2 regions of the Geobacillus sp. PLS 41 genome follow, and region 1 is predicted to be linked to the other one. Evidence: a T-box and tRNA genes for the amino acid it is inferred to sense, from the RefSeq annotation. Region 1 holds a T-box; the other holds one or more tRNA genes.
The links. A T-box is a leader RNA that pairs with one kind of tRNA and senses whether it is charged. The one in region 1 lies ahead of ileS (isoleucine--tRNA ligase), so its partner is inferred to be a tRNA-Ile.
Positions count from the first base shown of each region.

Region 2: it encodes a tRNA-Ile, which carries the amino acid that the T-box ahead of ileS (isoleucine--tRNA ligase) is inferred to sense. The anticodon was not compared.

Region 1 is NZ_CM151395.1:2,942,209-2,949,488, forward strand. It holds gene ACVX3G_RS14680 (RluA family pseudouridine synthase) at 1-543, opposite strand, end outside; gene lspA (signal peptidase II) at 544-1,035, opposite strand; partial or broken gene ileS (isoleucine--tRNA ligase) at 1,121-3,896, opposite strand; T-box leader at 3,950-4,170, opposite strand; gene ACVX3G_RS14695 (DivIVA domain-containing protein) at 4,268-4,780, opposite strand; gene ACVX3G_RS14700 (YlmH family RNA-binding protein) at 4,859-5,632, opposite strand; gene ACVX3G_RS14705 (YggT family protein) at 5,755-6,027, opposite strand; gene ACVX3G_RS14710 (cell division protein SepF) at 6,031-6,459, opposite strand; gene ACVX3G_RS14715 (YggS family pyridoxal phosphate-dependent enzyme) at 6,473-7,147, opposite strand; gene pgeF (peptidoglycan editing factor PgeF) at 7,144-7,280, opposite strand, start outside.
Region 2 is NZ_CM151395.1:3,506,626-3,513,905, forward strand. It holds gene ACVX3G_RS17520 (PrkA family serine protein kinase) at 1-377, opposite strand, end outside; gene trmL (tRNA (uridine(34)/cytosine(34)/5-carboxymethylaminomethyluridine(34)-2'-O)-methyltransferase TrmL) at 703-1,176, opposite strand; gene ACVX3G_RS17530 (amidase domain-containing protein) at 1,197-2,060, opposite strand; gene queG (tRNA epoxyqueuosine(34) reductase QueG) at 2,122-3,264, opposite strand; gene ACVX3G_RS17540 (B3/B4 domain-containing protein) at 3,317-3,982, shown strand; tRNA gene ACVX3G_RS17545 (tRNA-Glu) at 4,283-4,354, opposite strand; tRNA gene ACVX3G_RS17550 (tRNA-Ser) at 4,359-4,451, opposite strand; tRNA gene ACVX3G_RS17555 (tRNA-Asn) at 4,459-4,533, opposite strand; tRNA gene ACVX3G_RS17560 (tRNA-Ile) at 4,743-4,816, opposite strand; tRNA gene ACVX3G_RS17565 (tRNA-Gly) at 4,823-4,893, opposite strand; tRNA gene ACVX3G_RS17570 (tRNA-His) at 5,065-5,137, opposite strand; tRNA gene ACVX3G_RS17575 (tRNA-Thr) at 5,145-5,220, opposite strand; tRNA gene ACVX3G_RS17580 (tRNA-Ser) at 5,577-5,667, opposite strand; tRNA gene ACVX3G_RS17585 (tRNA-Ile) at 5,687-5,763, opposite strand; tRNA gene ACVX3G_RS17590 (tRNA-Met) at 5,769-5,845, opposite strand; tRNA gene ACVX3G_RS17595 (tRNA-Ala) at 5,863-5,935, opposite strand; tRNA gene ACVX3G_RS17600 (tRNA-Pro) at 5,944-6,017, opposite strand; tRNA gene ACVX3G_RS17605 (tRNA-Arg) at 6,024-6,097, opposite strand; tRNA gene ACVX3G_RS17610 (tRNA-Leu) at 6,103-6,188, opposite strand; tRNA gene ACVX3G_RS17615 (tRNA-Gly) at 6,194-6,268, opposite strand; tRNA gene ACVX3G_RS17620 (tRNA-Lys) at 6,276-6,348, opposite strand; tRNA gene ACVX3G_RS17625 (tRNA-Thr) at 6,521-6,593, opposite strand; tRNA gene ACVX3G_RS17630 (tRNA-Phe) at 6,828-6,903, opposite strand; tRNA gene ACVX3G_RS17635 (tRNA-Asp) at 6,933-7,008, opposite strand; tRNA gene ACVX3G_RS17640 (tRNA-Met) at 7,014-7,090, opposite strand; tRNA gene ACVX3G_RS17645 (tRNA-Val) at 7,272-7,280, opposite strand, start outside.

The DNA.
Region 1 (7,280 bases):
ATCGTGTGGAATGACGCCGTGGACGATCGCCTTGTAGCGGCGCGTCACCGTTTTGTTCACAAGCTGCTCGACGAGCGAGCGGTGGGCGGCGTCGTTTTTCGCCACCATCAATAGTCCTGATGTGTCTTTGTCAATCCGATGGACGATGCCGGGGCGAAGCACGCCGTTGATCCCAGACAGGTCGCGGCAATGGGCGAGAAGCGCGTTGACAAGCGTGCCGCGCATATGCCCGGGCGCCGGATGGACGACCATGCCGCGCGGTTTGTTGACGACAAGGACATCCTCATCCTCATAATAAATGTCCAGCGGAATCGGCTCCGGCTCGACATGAAGCGGCTCCGGCTCCGGCGGTGAGACGGCGACCGAGTCGCCCGCCTCGCATTTGTAGTTCGCCTTCACCGTTTGGCCGTTCACGGTCACAAGCCCGTTTTTGATCCATTGCTGCACTTGTGAACGCGACCATTCCTCATTTAACGCCGCGATCACTTTATCAATTCGTTCGCCGTCATATTCGTCTTCAATGTGAAATGTGATCGTGTCCATCTACTCATTCCCTTTCTCTGGTGTCGCGAAAAAAAACATATGGACAAACAGCAAGATGACGCCGACCGTCAGCGCCGAGTCAGCCACGTTGAACACCGGAAAACTGTACGTGCCGATGTACGCGTGGATGAAATCGACCACTTCCTTGCGAAAGACGCGGTCGAGAAAATTGCCAATCGCCCCACCGAGCATCAGCCCAAGCCCTACGCCCGCCAGGCGTTCAGAAGGCTTCAGGCGGCGGATGTAGATCACGATCGCCGCCACGACAATAACCGTAATCAAATAAAAGAGCCAAAACTGCCCTTCCAGCATGCCCCACGCCGCGCCGCGATTGCGGTGCGACGTAATATAGAGCACATTGTCAATGATCGGGATGCTTTCCCCAAGCCGCATATAGCGGACGACAAGCCATTTCGTCCATTGATCGAGGATGACGACCGCCGCCGCAATCCAATAGTATGCCACCGTGCCAAGTCCCCCTGTCCTTCTCATTCATCCTTTTTGCATTGTAGCATAATTCGCCATGGCAAACAAATGAAGCGGCAAGGCTACCTTGGGGCAGCCTTGCCGCTTTTCGTTATGCGGAATAATGTTCGTTCACAATGTGCGCGCAGCGCGGGCAAAGCGTCGGGTGGGACGGATCTTGTCCGACAGCTGGAGTCACCGTCCAGCACCGCTCGCACGTCTCGCCTTCCGCCGGGCGGACGATGACGGCCACGTGGTCGAGCCGCTCGGCTTCGGCCGGCGCGGCGTCATACGGCTCATCGGCGATCGAAAAGGCGGAAACGATGAGAAGCTGGCGCAAGTCGGCATCAAGCGACGCCAATAGCTTCCGCGCCTCGTCTTTCGGGTAGACGATGACGCTGGCCGTCAGCGATTTGCCGATCACTTTTTCATTGCGTGCGTTCTCGAGCGCTTTTAACATGTCATCGCGCACGTCCATAAACGCATCCCATTTCGCCAGCAGCGCTTCTTCGCCGTCGATCGCGATCGGCTCCGGCATATCGGTGAGCTGGACGCTTTCGACGTTTTCTCTTCGATTCGGGATATGCTCCCACACTTCATCGGCGGTATGCGGCAAAATCGGCGCGATGAGCTTCGCCAACGCGACGACCGTTTCATAGAGCACCGTCTGCACGGCGCGGCGGGCGCGCGAGTCGGCCGCTTCGATGTACAAAATGTCTTTCGCCATATCCAAGTAAAACGCGCTCAGCTCGACGGTGCAGAAATGGTTCATCTCATGGTAAACCGCGGCGAAATCGTAGCTGTCATAGGCCTTTTTCACTTTGGCGATCAGCTTGTTCAACTTCGCCAGCATATAGCGGTCGACTTCGCCAAGCTCCCCAACCGGCACGGCGTTTTGGTTCGGATCGAAATCGAACAAGTTGCCGAGCATAAACCGGAACGTGTTGCGGATTTTCCGGTACACTTCCGACACTTGTTTTAAAATATGGTCGGAGATGCGCACGTCCGCTTGGTAGTCAACCGAAGCGACCCAAAGGCGCAAAATGTCGGCGCCAAACTGTTCCATCACTTTCGCCGGCACGACGACGTTGCCGAGCGACTTGCTCATTTTTCCGCCCTTCGCCGTCCAAGACAAAGCCGTGGCTCAACACGCCTTTATACGGCGCTTTGCCGGTGACGGCAACGGCGGTGGACAGCGATGAGTTGAACCAGCCGCGGTATTGGTCGGAGCCTTCCAAGTACAAATCAGCCGGACGCACGAGATCGTCGCGTTCGACCAACACGGCTTGGTGCGACGAACCGGAGTCAAACCAGACATCCATAATGTCCGTTTCTTTCGTAAAGATGCCGTTCGGGCTCGACGGATGGGTGAATCCTTCCGGCAGCAAGTCTTTCGCCTCGCGCTCAAACCAGACGTTCGACCCGTATTGGCGGAACAAGTTCGACACATGCTCAATCGTCTCATCGGTGATGATCGGTTCACCGTTTTCGCCGTAAAAGACCGGAATCGGCACCCCCCAGGCGCGTTGGCGGGAAATGCACCAGTCGCCGCGGTCGCGCACCATGTTGTGGATGCGGATTTCCCCCCACTCCGGAATCCATTTCGTTTCCTTAATCGCTTGAAGCAGCTCGTTGCGGATTTTATCGATCGACGCAAACCATTGCGTTGTCGCCCGGAAAATCGTCGGCTGCTTTGTCCGCCAGTCGTGCGGATACGAGTGGGTGATAAACCCAAGCTTCAACAAAGCGCCGACTTCCTCAAGCTTCTGTGTAATCGCCTTGTTGGCGTCTTCGTAAAACATCCCGGCAAATCCCGGCGCTTCCTCGGTCATGTAGCCGCGTTCATCAACCGGACAAAGGACCGGAAGCCCATATTTTTGCCCAACGAGAAAGTCGTCTTCCCCGTGGCCCGGCGCCGTATGGACGCAGCCCGTACCGGCGTCGGTCGTGACGTGTTCGCCGCACACAACAAGCGAGTCGCGCTCATAAAACGGATGTCTCGCCACGACGTATTCAAGCTCTTTTCCTTTGACCGTTTTGACGACCGACCATGCGTCCCAACCGATTTCTTTCGCCACCGATTCCGCCAAGGCGGCAGCGACGACATACCGTTTTCCGCTGACATCGACAACATGGTAATCCAAATCCGGATGAACCGCGATCGCCAAGTTCGCCGGAATCGTCCACGGCGTCGTCGTCCAAATGACGATTCGCTCATCGCCCTCAAGCACGCCTTTGCCGTTTTTCACCGGGAAGGCGACATAAATCGACGGCGAGCGCTTGTCTTTATATTCGATTTCCGCTTCGGCGAGCGCCGATTCGCTTGACGGCGACCAATAGACCGGCTTCAACCCTTTGTAGATGAGCCCTTTTTTCGCCATTTCGCCAAACACTTTAATTTGCTGGGCTTCGTACTCCGGTTTGAGCGTAATGTATGGGTTGTCCCAGTCGCCGCGCACACCGAGCCGCTTGAATTGCCGGCGCTGGTTGTCGATTTGTTCATACGCATATTGCTCGCACCGCTTGCGGAACTCGGCGACGCTCATCGATTTGCGGTCAACTCCTTGCTTGGCAAGGGCCGTTTCGATCGGCAAGCCGTGCGTATCCCAGCCCGGCACGTATGGGGCGCAATAGCCGCTCATGGATTTGTAGCGGACGATGATATCTTTTAAAATTTTGTTCAGCGCATGACCCATATGAATGTCGCCGTTGGCATACGGCGGGCCGTCATGCAGAACAAACAGCGGCCGTCCTTTCGTCCGCTCCTGCACTTTCCGGTAAATGTCCATTTCCTCCCATTTTTTTTGCATTTCCGGCTCCCGCTTCGGCAAGTTGCCGCGCATCGGGAAGTCGGTCTTCGGCATGAGCAGCGTTTCTTTGTAATCCATCCTTGCTCCTCCTTCGAACGATAGATTCCAAATAAAAAACCGTTCTCCCCCCGGCAAGGGACGAGAACGGTCTCGCGGTACCACCCTTCTTGGCCATGCAAACGACGCACAGCCCTCTTTTCATTCGTAACGGGAATGACGCGCCATGGCCTACTTGATGTTCGGCATGGAACTCCAGGGTGATGTTCACTCTTGCGCCGATGCCAGGCTTCCACCATCCCCGGCTCGCTGCGACCGGTCGTACAAGAGCTACTGTCCCTTTCATCGTCGATGGCTATTTCGCTATTCATCCTGAAAAAAGCCAACCGCCTCCCACGGCGGCTGATGCGGCGATTTTTGCCAATTATTATAACCGAAACGTCTTCGGTTCGTCAAGGCTGTGACAGCGGTTCTCTCGCCCCTTCTTCCAAATCCGGCGCCTCATACTCCATCAACTCGTCCCAATCGCGGCTGTTGATCATATCGAGCTGGGCCTCGACAAGCATGCGGAAACGGGCGCGGAACACTTTCGACTGCCGCTTCAGCTCCTCGATCTCGAGGGCGATTTTCCGCGATTTCGCTAATGCATCGCTGATGATGCGCTCGGCGTTTTTTTCCGCCTCTTTAATGATCAGCTTCGCCTCTTTTTGCGCATTCCGCTTCACTTCTTCCGCTGCTTCCTGTGCAACAAGAATCGACTTATTGAGCGTCTCTTCAATGTTCGCAAAGTAGTTCAGCTTTTCCGTCAGTTCGGCCACTTTTTCTTCCAGCTGCTTTTTTTCACGGATGAGCATTTCATAGTCTTTAATGACTTGATCGAGAAACTCGTTCACTTCGTCTTCATCGTACCCACGAAACCCGCGGCTGAATTCCTTGTTGTGAATATCCAATGGCGTCAACGGCACAACGGCCACCTCCGTCTCCATCATTCCTTTTCTTCACTTTCATTCGACATGGTTTGCCGATTTCCTGCCGTCATTTGCTTATTTTTGTCGGCCAATCTGAACGAGCCAGCGCTCTTTTTTCGTCGGCCCTTCCACCGAAAACAGCTTGCAGCGGCCAAAACCGCGCGCCGACAGGACATCGCCCGGTCCGCAGAGGAAATCCGGCTTGTCCACCACCTTCCAGTTGACTTTGACAAGCCCGCTTTCAACAAGCGCACGCGCTTTCTCGCGCGCAAGGCGAAACGCCTGAGCGAGCACAGCATCGAGCCTTAGAGAAGACACCGTGACCGTTCCTTCCTCCCACGTTTCGGCAAGCGGCATGGCTGCCGACAACGGAAGCGGCTCAAGCGCAACCGGAGCTTTGCCGATCGTTTCGACATGCAAGCGGACGTAGTCGGCGACTTCAGCAGCAACAAAAAACTGAATTTCCCCATCCCGAATGAGAATATCGCCAAACTTGCCGCGCCGCAAGCCAAGCGACATCAGCGCCCCCAACACGTCGCGATGTTCAAGGGAAACGAATTTCGCCGGATAGCGGACGGCAAACAGTACAATGCCATAATCCTCTTCCTCAGGGTCGATATACGGCGGAGCGAGAAACACCCGCTTCCGCTCGACAAACGGGGCGCCGCCGAAAAAGAACGCGCGCACATCTTCCGCACCGCCGGCGATGCTTTGCACGATTTGCTGCTCGCGCGGATCGAGAAAATCGGTCAGCTTCGGAGCGTACTGACGGCTCACCATCTCCTTCCACTCGAGCACTTGATCAATGAACGGATGTTCCTCTTTGCGAAAATGCTGATACAGCTCCACTCGACGTCACCTTGCTTTCATGGAAGAAAGGAACCCACAACGGATTCCTCTCTGCGAGTTTCGCCCTTCCGCCTTTTTGCCTGCCGGGCGGAGAGCGGCGGCGCCGTGCGCGCAAAACGAAGTTAAAACTGCGACTGAAGAATGTCGAACAGGGCGTGAAGCCCTCTCGTCGCGAATTCAAGAACGATAAACGCGACGATTGGGGAGACGTCAATGATGCCAAGCGGCGGAATGACCCGCCGAAACGGCTCTAAATACGGCTCGCAAATAGCGGCCAACATCTGTCCGAACCGCGTTTCGCGCGCATTGGGAAACCATGACATTAAAATATAAATGATCAGCGCATACGAGTACACTTGAATCACTGTCGTCAAAAACGTGAGTACATAATCCAACAGCTACCACCTCTTCATCGGTCTGTCATCCTCGCCGTCGAGCGAAATCGAGCCGCTGACGTCGACGTTTTCCGGGGTGCATAAAAAAATTTTTGTGCCGACTTGCTGAATGTCGCCGCCAATGGCGTACACCGTGCCGCTTAAAAAGTCGACGATCCGCTTCGCCTGCTCATGCTGGATGCGCTGCAAGTTGACGATGACCGCGCGCCGGCTTTTCAAATGGTCGGCGATCTCCTGCGCCTCCGCATACACCCTCGGCTCAGCAAGCACGACTTTCGCCGATTTTTGCACGCTTTGCAGGCTGACGACGTTCGCCTTGCCTGCCGTCTTCGGCAGCGCCTCTTCTTCCGGCTGTGGCGCCTCATATTCTTCTTCATAGTCTTCGTAGTCTTCTTCTAAAAAATAATCACGGAATTTTTTCATCAATCCCATCCGGTTTCACCTCCTACAATGATCCAACAAGCGCGCTGCCTATGCGCACAAACGTCGCTCCTTCCTCGATGGCGATCGTGTAATCGTTTGACATGCCCATTGACAGTTCGGTGCATGGCGCATGGGCCATTCCCATCGCCTGAACGTGTTCCTTCAGCACTCGCAATCGGCGGAAGCAAGCGCGCAATACCGCTTCGTCGTCCGTGTGCGGCGCCATCGTCATCAATCCGACGACTTCGATGCGCGAAAAGGCGCGAAGTTGTTCAATAAACGGAATCGTTTCTTCGGGGGCGAGCCCGTGTTTGGTCACTTCCCCCGACACGTTCACTTGCACAAAACATTTTACTGGCCGCACCGCCCGTTTTTCAATTTCTTTCGCGAGCGACAAGCGGTCGAGTGAATGAATGTAATCGACTTTATCAATAATGTCTTTGACTTTGCGCGACTGAAGCGTCCCAATGAAATGCCACGTCGCTTGATTTCCGATCCGTGCATGCTTTTCAATCAATTGGTCGGAGCGGTTTTCGCCGAGGTCGGCAATGCCGGCGTCAAGCACCTCCATCGCCCGCTCGGCATCGACATATTTAGTGACCGCCACGATGCGCACGCCGGCCGGATCGCGGCCGACGCGAGCGCAGGCCGCCTCGATTTCTCGGCGAATGGCCGCCAAGTTGTCGCGCACCGTCATGCCGTCTCCTCCCTTCGGCCGATAAACGCCAACATCCTTCCAGTCGTTCCGCGGTCGCGGCGGTGGGAAAAAAACAACGCTTCCTCACAGCTTGTACAGCGTTCTGACACATAAATATGGCTGTTCGGAACGC
Region 2 (7,280 bases), 560 kb from region 1:
TCTGTTTTTGAATACTCTTCAAGCCCACGCTTTAGCAAAGTCACAAGCGTCGACTTCCCGCCGCCAACTGGCCCCATCAGCAGCAAAATCCGTTTCCGCACATCAAGCCGCTTCGCCGCCGGGTGGAAATATTCCTCAACGAGCCGCTCAAGCGCCTCCTCAAGCCCGAACAGGTGCTGGCTGAAAAACTTATATCGTTTCCGCCCATTCACCTCTTCGACCCCAGCATCTTTGATCATATTATAAACACGCGAATGAGCCGACTGGGCCACCCACGGCTTTTCTTTTAAAATCTTTAAATACTCAGCAAACGTTCCTTCCCATTTCAACTTTTCTTCTTCTTCCCGATACCGGGCGATTTTTTGCAAAATATCCATAAAGGACCTCCTCACCCTTGGATGTCTAACAGCAAGATTATTACAATTTATGCGAGGATGTCCCGTATCATTCGCCGCAAAAAAAAATTTTGTCTCCTAACAACCAACTGCGGTCATTCACATGCTTGGCCATATTCGCTATAATAAAAGGGGAAACGCCTGCCACTTTCATTATGAAGGAGGAACAAACGATGCGCACTTTGCTTGTGCTAGGGGTTATCATTGCGTTTTTGACGGCCATTTTCACCGCTGGCTATGAAGACAAACCAGGCGTCAGACAATAAGACCAAAAAAACGACCTCCAGAGCGAAGGTCGTTTTTTTGTTTATGACAACCCATAAAACCGTTGTTGGCGCAACGCTTCGTACACTAAAATGGCCGCCGTGTTCGACAAGTTTAACGAGCGCACTTTGTCATTCATCGGGATGCGAAGGCAACGGTCCATATTGGCCTCAAGCAGCTCCTTCGGCAGTCCGGTCGTTTCACGGCCGAACACAAAGAAAATATGTTTTTCTGTATCGCTGAAATCAAACGAATCATAATACCGGCGCCCGAATTTCGTAATGAAATAAAACTCCCCTTCCGGAAAGCGGGCGAATAGTTCGTCAAGCGAGTCATAATACGAAATATTGACATACGGCCAATAATCAAGCCCGGCGCGCTTTAACATTTTATCATCCGTAGAAAAACCGAGCGGGCGGATCAAATGGAGCGACGTATCGGTTGCTGCGCACGTACGAGCGATGTTTCCAGTATTGGCTGGAATTTCTGGCTGGTATAGCACTACATGAAGCGGCATTTCCTTCACCTCAGCAACGTTTATTTGCGATCGATGATGTGAAAAAACTTATAGCGAATGTTCGGCGTATAGGCGCTTGAATCTTCATACGACCAATAGCGCATTCGGCTGTTTGTCGTATGGGCGTTCACAAGCGGCATCCCGTTCTGATCTTTCGCCACCACAATCGTTGAGTGGTCGAAGCGTCCGTCCCCTTGAAAATCATAACAGATGACATCACCTGCCATCAATTGCTCCGGCTCCGCCACTTCCACCGCCTGCAAGCCGATGCGCGACCCGCTCAAATACCAACGAAAAGCATGGGCCACAGCCCAGCTGTAACTCCAACTTCCGTTTTGACACCACCATCCCCTCGCCCGGTTCGGATAGCCCGTCATCGGCGCCCCGCCTGCATACAAGCATTGAGAGACAAAATTCGTGCAATCCACCGGAAACGACGGAAACACCGGGTTATGCCGATTCCACCACGTTTCCGCATACCGCACCGCCCGGGCGCGGTCATACTGGTAAGAAAGACGCTCCCCCGTCCATTGCTCTCGTTCGACGCGCGGCGCCTCCATATCCCTCCCCAACCGGTTGATCGGTTCATCAGTTACAAGCTCACCGCGAACAAAACAGGCGCATCGCTCCTCAACCTGTTCTTCTATATATAGTGAACCCCTTTGCTTAATTAAAAATTGATGGTGGGCAATATACATAACTTTCGCTTCCCGCTCGATGGTCTGCCTGCCGACAATTTGTCCCCGGATCGTGCAACGGACGATCTCCGCACCGCGCTTTTGGCAAAGCCGTTGCTTTCTTGCCGCCTCTTCGCTTCGGATATTGCTTTCCGACACAAACGAGCGGGCTCGCTCATCCAACCACGCGCGCAACTGTTTTTTCATGCTGCTTTCCACCACTTTCGTTTTTGTTACTACCTTATGTGGGGAAGCTGCGTTTTTTTCCCTATTCCTTTGCCTCAGCCAACAGTTTCAGTCCTTTTTCAATCTCAGCGATCACATCGGCATCCGCCTCCGTTTGCCGCGCGGCCTCCAAGTAAGGCTTAGCGCTTGGATCCCCGATTTTCCCGAGCGCCCACGCCGCCGTCCCGCGGATGACGGGACGGCTATCCTCTTTCAACAAACGCAGTAAGTGCGGCACCGCGGTTTGGTCTTTGTAATGGGCGAGCGCCAGAATGGCATTGCGCTGAATCGGCTTTTTCCCACGCCATGAACCCGCCATGGCCCCAAATGTTTCTTTAAATTCACGGTTGCTCATCTGAAGCAGCGGGATGAGCTTCGGCTTTACCGCTTCCGGATCCGGCTCGAATTCTGGATGCAAATGAAAGTCTTTCCCCTTATTTTCCGGGCAGACTTGCTGGCATGTATCGCAGCCGTACAGCCGGTTCCCGATTTTCTCCCGAAACTCGTCGGCTAAAAAGCCTTTCGTTTGCGTTAAAAAGGAAAGGCACCGCTGTGCGTTCAGTTGCCCCCCTTGCACAAGCGCCCCGGTCGGGCAGGCATCAATGCATTTCGTGCACGTGCCGCATCGGTTTTCAACCGGTTCATCAGGGGGAAATGGAATATTCGTAATCATTTCTCCCAAATACACATACGATCCAAACTCCGGTGTAATAATAGAGCAGTTCTTGCCGCTCCAACCGATCCCTGCTCGTTCCGCCACCGCCCGATCAGCGAGCTCTCCGGTATCCACCATCGAGCGAACGCGGGCATGGGGCACTTTGGCCAGCAAAAACTCCTCGAGCTGCTGCAAACGTTCCCGCAACACATCGTGGTAGTCCTTTCCCCATGAAGCGCGGCAAAAAACGCCGCGCCGTTCCGTCTTTGTCCCCCGCGGCGCATTTTTCATTTTAGACGGATAGGCAAGAGCAATGGCAATAATCGATTTTGCTTCCGGAAGAAGCAATGAAGGATTCGTCCGTTTCTCAATATCTGGTTCCTCAAAACCGGACTGATAGCCGAGCTCCTGCTGGCGGCGCAGCCGTTCCTTTAATTCAACAAACGGATCAGCGCTCGCAAATCCGATTTTATCAATGCCGATTGACCGACTGTACTCAATGACTTCCTGCTTTAATGCCATAACATCCATCGTTTTCCCTCCTTTCGTCATATATGGTAAAATGAAATCCGAGGTGATCAAGATGAAATGCGTGATATCAGAACAACTAAAGCAACGCCTTCCTTCTGGTAAATTCGGCGTCATCCGCTATCATCATATCGAGGTCAGCGATTCACCGCAAATGTTAAGGGGGAGGCTTGAGCTGTTTCAAGAATCTCTTTACATCGAGCTGCAGGAAAAGTCGATTGCCGACATCCCTGAGATGGTCGAATGGCGCCGTACTTTCAAACAAATCGGAACGGACCCAAGCCGCTATCGACCGTCAAGTGAAAGCCTGTACCGACGCATCCAGAAAAAAAGCTTCATTCCGCCTATCCATTCAGCGGCGGACATAAACAACTTTTTTTCACTCTATTATAAAATTCCGCTCGGCATCTATGATCTAGACCGCATCAACGGGACAGTGACGCTCACGATCGGCACGGAACAAGATGAATACATCGCGTTAAACGGCCGCACAGTCAACTTTGCCAACAAACTCGTCAGCAAAGATGAACGAGGGCCGTTTGGCAGTCCGATCGTCGATTCGGAGCGGACCGCCGTGACGAGAGAAACGAAAAACGCTTTGCAAATCGTTTACTTTCTCCCATCAACGCCAGAAGAAACCGCCAAGCGCCAGCTTCAAGCCATCCAAACGATGTTTGTGCAAATTCATGGCGGCGAAGCCGACGCCCAATTGTTCATTTGATCTTCCCCCCACTTTCCTGCTGTTGGAAACGGGGGACTCCCTCCCTACTTGAACTCTCTCCCACCTACGCTCACGCGTGGAAGTGGGGGTCTTCTCGGTTTAGGGTGATAAAGAAAAAAACGCAATGCCTCGTTCTTTAACGAAACGAAACACTGCGTTGTCCCCAACAATCATAACGTAATTTTAAAGCTAACGAGAGATATTATAACAGACTTCCACACGCATCGCAAGAAAAAAACGCAAAAATCGACAAAAGAAATTGTACAAAAGGGCACCAGAATCTCTGGTGCCAGCAACCAGTGACCCGTACGGGATTCGAACCCGTGTTACCGCCGTGAAAGGGCGGTGTCTTAACCACTTGACCAACGGGCCATTATGGCGGAGAAGGCGGGATTTGAACCCGCGCGCCGCAAAACTGCGACCTAACGGTTTAGCAAACCGTCCCCTTCAGCCACTTGGGTACTTCTCCAAAGAAATGGCTCCGCAAGTAGGATTCGAACCTACGACCTACCGGTTAACAGCCGGTTGCTCTACCGCTGAGCTATTGCGGAATGATGAATAACTATATGTTATGCTCATCTTCCAAATGTGCTCGTTGCCTCTTCCTCTGCCAGCTAATTCAAGGAAGCGAGATGCGTCGAGGCAACTCGCAGCGAATTCGAAGATGTGAAGCTCGTCGCTCCGATTTTGCTGTGGAACGATGGGGCATTGTTCGCCCATTATTATAGCGAATGACCCAAAAATATTCAATGGAAAATAATGGGCCTAAGTGGACTTGAACCACCGACCTCACGCTTATCAGGCGTGCGCTCTGACCAGCTGAGCTATAGGCCCATAAAAAGCGGGTGATGGGAATCGAACCCACGACATCAGCTTGGAAGGCTGAGGTTTTACCACTAAACTACACCCGCATATCATTTAGTTGAACATCCGCCACGCTGCTTCCATGCCCCTTCCTCTACCAGCTGATTCACAGAAGCCAGATGCGTCGGGGCAACTCGAAGCAGATTCGATGATGCAGATGCTCGTGGCTGAGGTTTTACCACTAAACTACACCCGCAAATATAGAATATAATGAAAAGGGCGACTAGTGGGAATCGAACCCACGCATGCCAGAGCCACAATCTGGTGCGTTAACCACTTCGCCATAGTCGCCTCGTTCTGGTGCCGGCTGCAGGACTTGAACCCGCAACCTACTGATTACAAGTCAGTTGCTCTACCAATTGAGCTAAGCCGGCATATTCAAAATTAGCTAGTGACTCATGTTGTCTGCCTGGTTGTGCCTCTTCCTCTGCAAGCTGATTCGAGGAAGCTGAGTGCGTCGAGGCAACTCGCAGCCAATTCGATGATGCCGATGCTCGTCTCTACCAATTGAGCTAAGCCGGCATATTTAAAATTAGCTAGTGACTCATGTTGTCTGCCTAGTTGTGCCTCTTCCTCTCCCAGCTAATTCGAGGAAGTCAAATGCTCGGTGTCCCTTCCTCTGCAAGCTTATTCAAAGAAGTGGGATGCGTCGGGACAACTCGCAGCAGATTCGACGATGCGAATGCTCGTCTCTACCAATTGAGCTAAGCCGGCACGATTTTAAAGTGCATGGCGGAGGAGGAGGGATTCGAACCCCCGCGCGCCTTGCGGCGCCTCTCGGTTTTCAAGACCGACCCCTTCAACCACTTGGGTACTCCTCCAAAAAAGCAACAATAATAATGGTGGACCTTGTAGGACTCGAACCTACGACCGGACGGTTATGAGCCGTCTGCTCTAACCAGCTGAGCTAAAGGTCCGATAATGGTGGCGGTGGAGGGGATCGAACCCCCGACCTCACGGGTATGAACCGTACGCTCTAGCCAGCTGAGCTACACCGCCAAATTTAAGTCAAAAGGTGGAGCCTATCGGGATCGAACCGATGACCTCCTGCTTGCAAAGCAGGCGCTCTCCCAGCTGAGCTAAGGCCCCATGATAAATCGGGAAGACAGGATTTGAACCTGCGACCTCACGGACCCGAACCGTGTGCTCTACCAAGCTGAGCTACTTCCCGACAAAACGCGCTCGAGAGGATTCGAACCCCTAACCTTCTGATCCGTAGTCAGATGCTCTATCCAATTGAGCTACGAGCGCACAAGTGCCGAGGGCCGGACTCGAACCGGCACGGTAGTTACCTACCCCAGGATTTTAAGTCCTGTGCGTCTGCCAATTCCGCCACCCCGGCGGAAGTGGAGCGGAAGACGGGGCTCGAACCCGCGACCCCCACCTTGGCAAGGTGGTGTTCTACCGCTGAACTACTTCCGCAAGACGATGAGCCATGGAGGACTCGAACCTCCGACCCTCTGATTAAAAGTCAGATGCTCTACCTACTGAGCTAATGGCTCATGGGTTCAATAACACTCCGAGACAACGATGTCCCTTCCTCTACTAGCATATTCGAAGATGTCAGATGCGTCGGGACAACTCGAAGCGAACTCGAAGATGTAGCGCTCGTTACTGAGCTAATGGCTCGCGGTTGCCGCCTTAATGGCTTAAGGGGTTATTAAGGAATAAGAATGCCGGCTGCAGGACTTGAACCCGCAACCTACTGATTACAAGTCAGTTGCTCTACCAATTGAGCTAAGCCGGCACATTTAAAATTAGTTAGTGACTCATGTTGTCTGCCTGGTTGTGCCTCTTCCTCTTCAAGCTCATTCAAGGAAGCCTTGTGCGTCGAGGCAACTCGCAACAGACTCGACGATGCGAATGTTCGTCGCTACCCATTGAACTAAGCCGGGGTGGTTTGAACATCTGACATGTCTGTGAACTACTCCCACTTAGCTTTGCATGAAGCGGGAACCTTCTTTCGGAACTATGATAAAAATGGTGGCTCGGGACGGAATCGAACCGCCGACACAAGGATTTTCAGTCCTTTGCTCTACCGACTGAGCTACCGAGCCATACCATATTTTTCGTGATTTTGGAACAATGGCGGTCCCGACGGGACTCGAACCCGCGATCTCCTGCGTGACAGGCAGGCATGTTAACCACTACACTACGGGACCAATTTTGGTTGCGGGGGCAGGATTTGAACCTGCGACCTTCGGGTTATGAGCCCGACGAGCTACCGGACTGCTCCACCCCGCGATGATGAGAAAGTAAGTTGATTTTCACAATGCTTTTAGTGTTGTTGTTCGTTGCCTCTTCCTCTACAAGCTGATTCAAAGACGCTCGATGCGTCGAGGCAACTCGAAGCGAATTCGATGAAGCAAAGGCTCGTTGCTCCACCCCGCGATGATGAGAAAGTAAGTCAGCTTTTATATTAAGATGGTGGAGG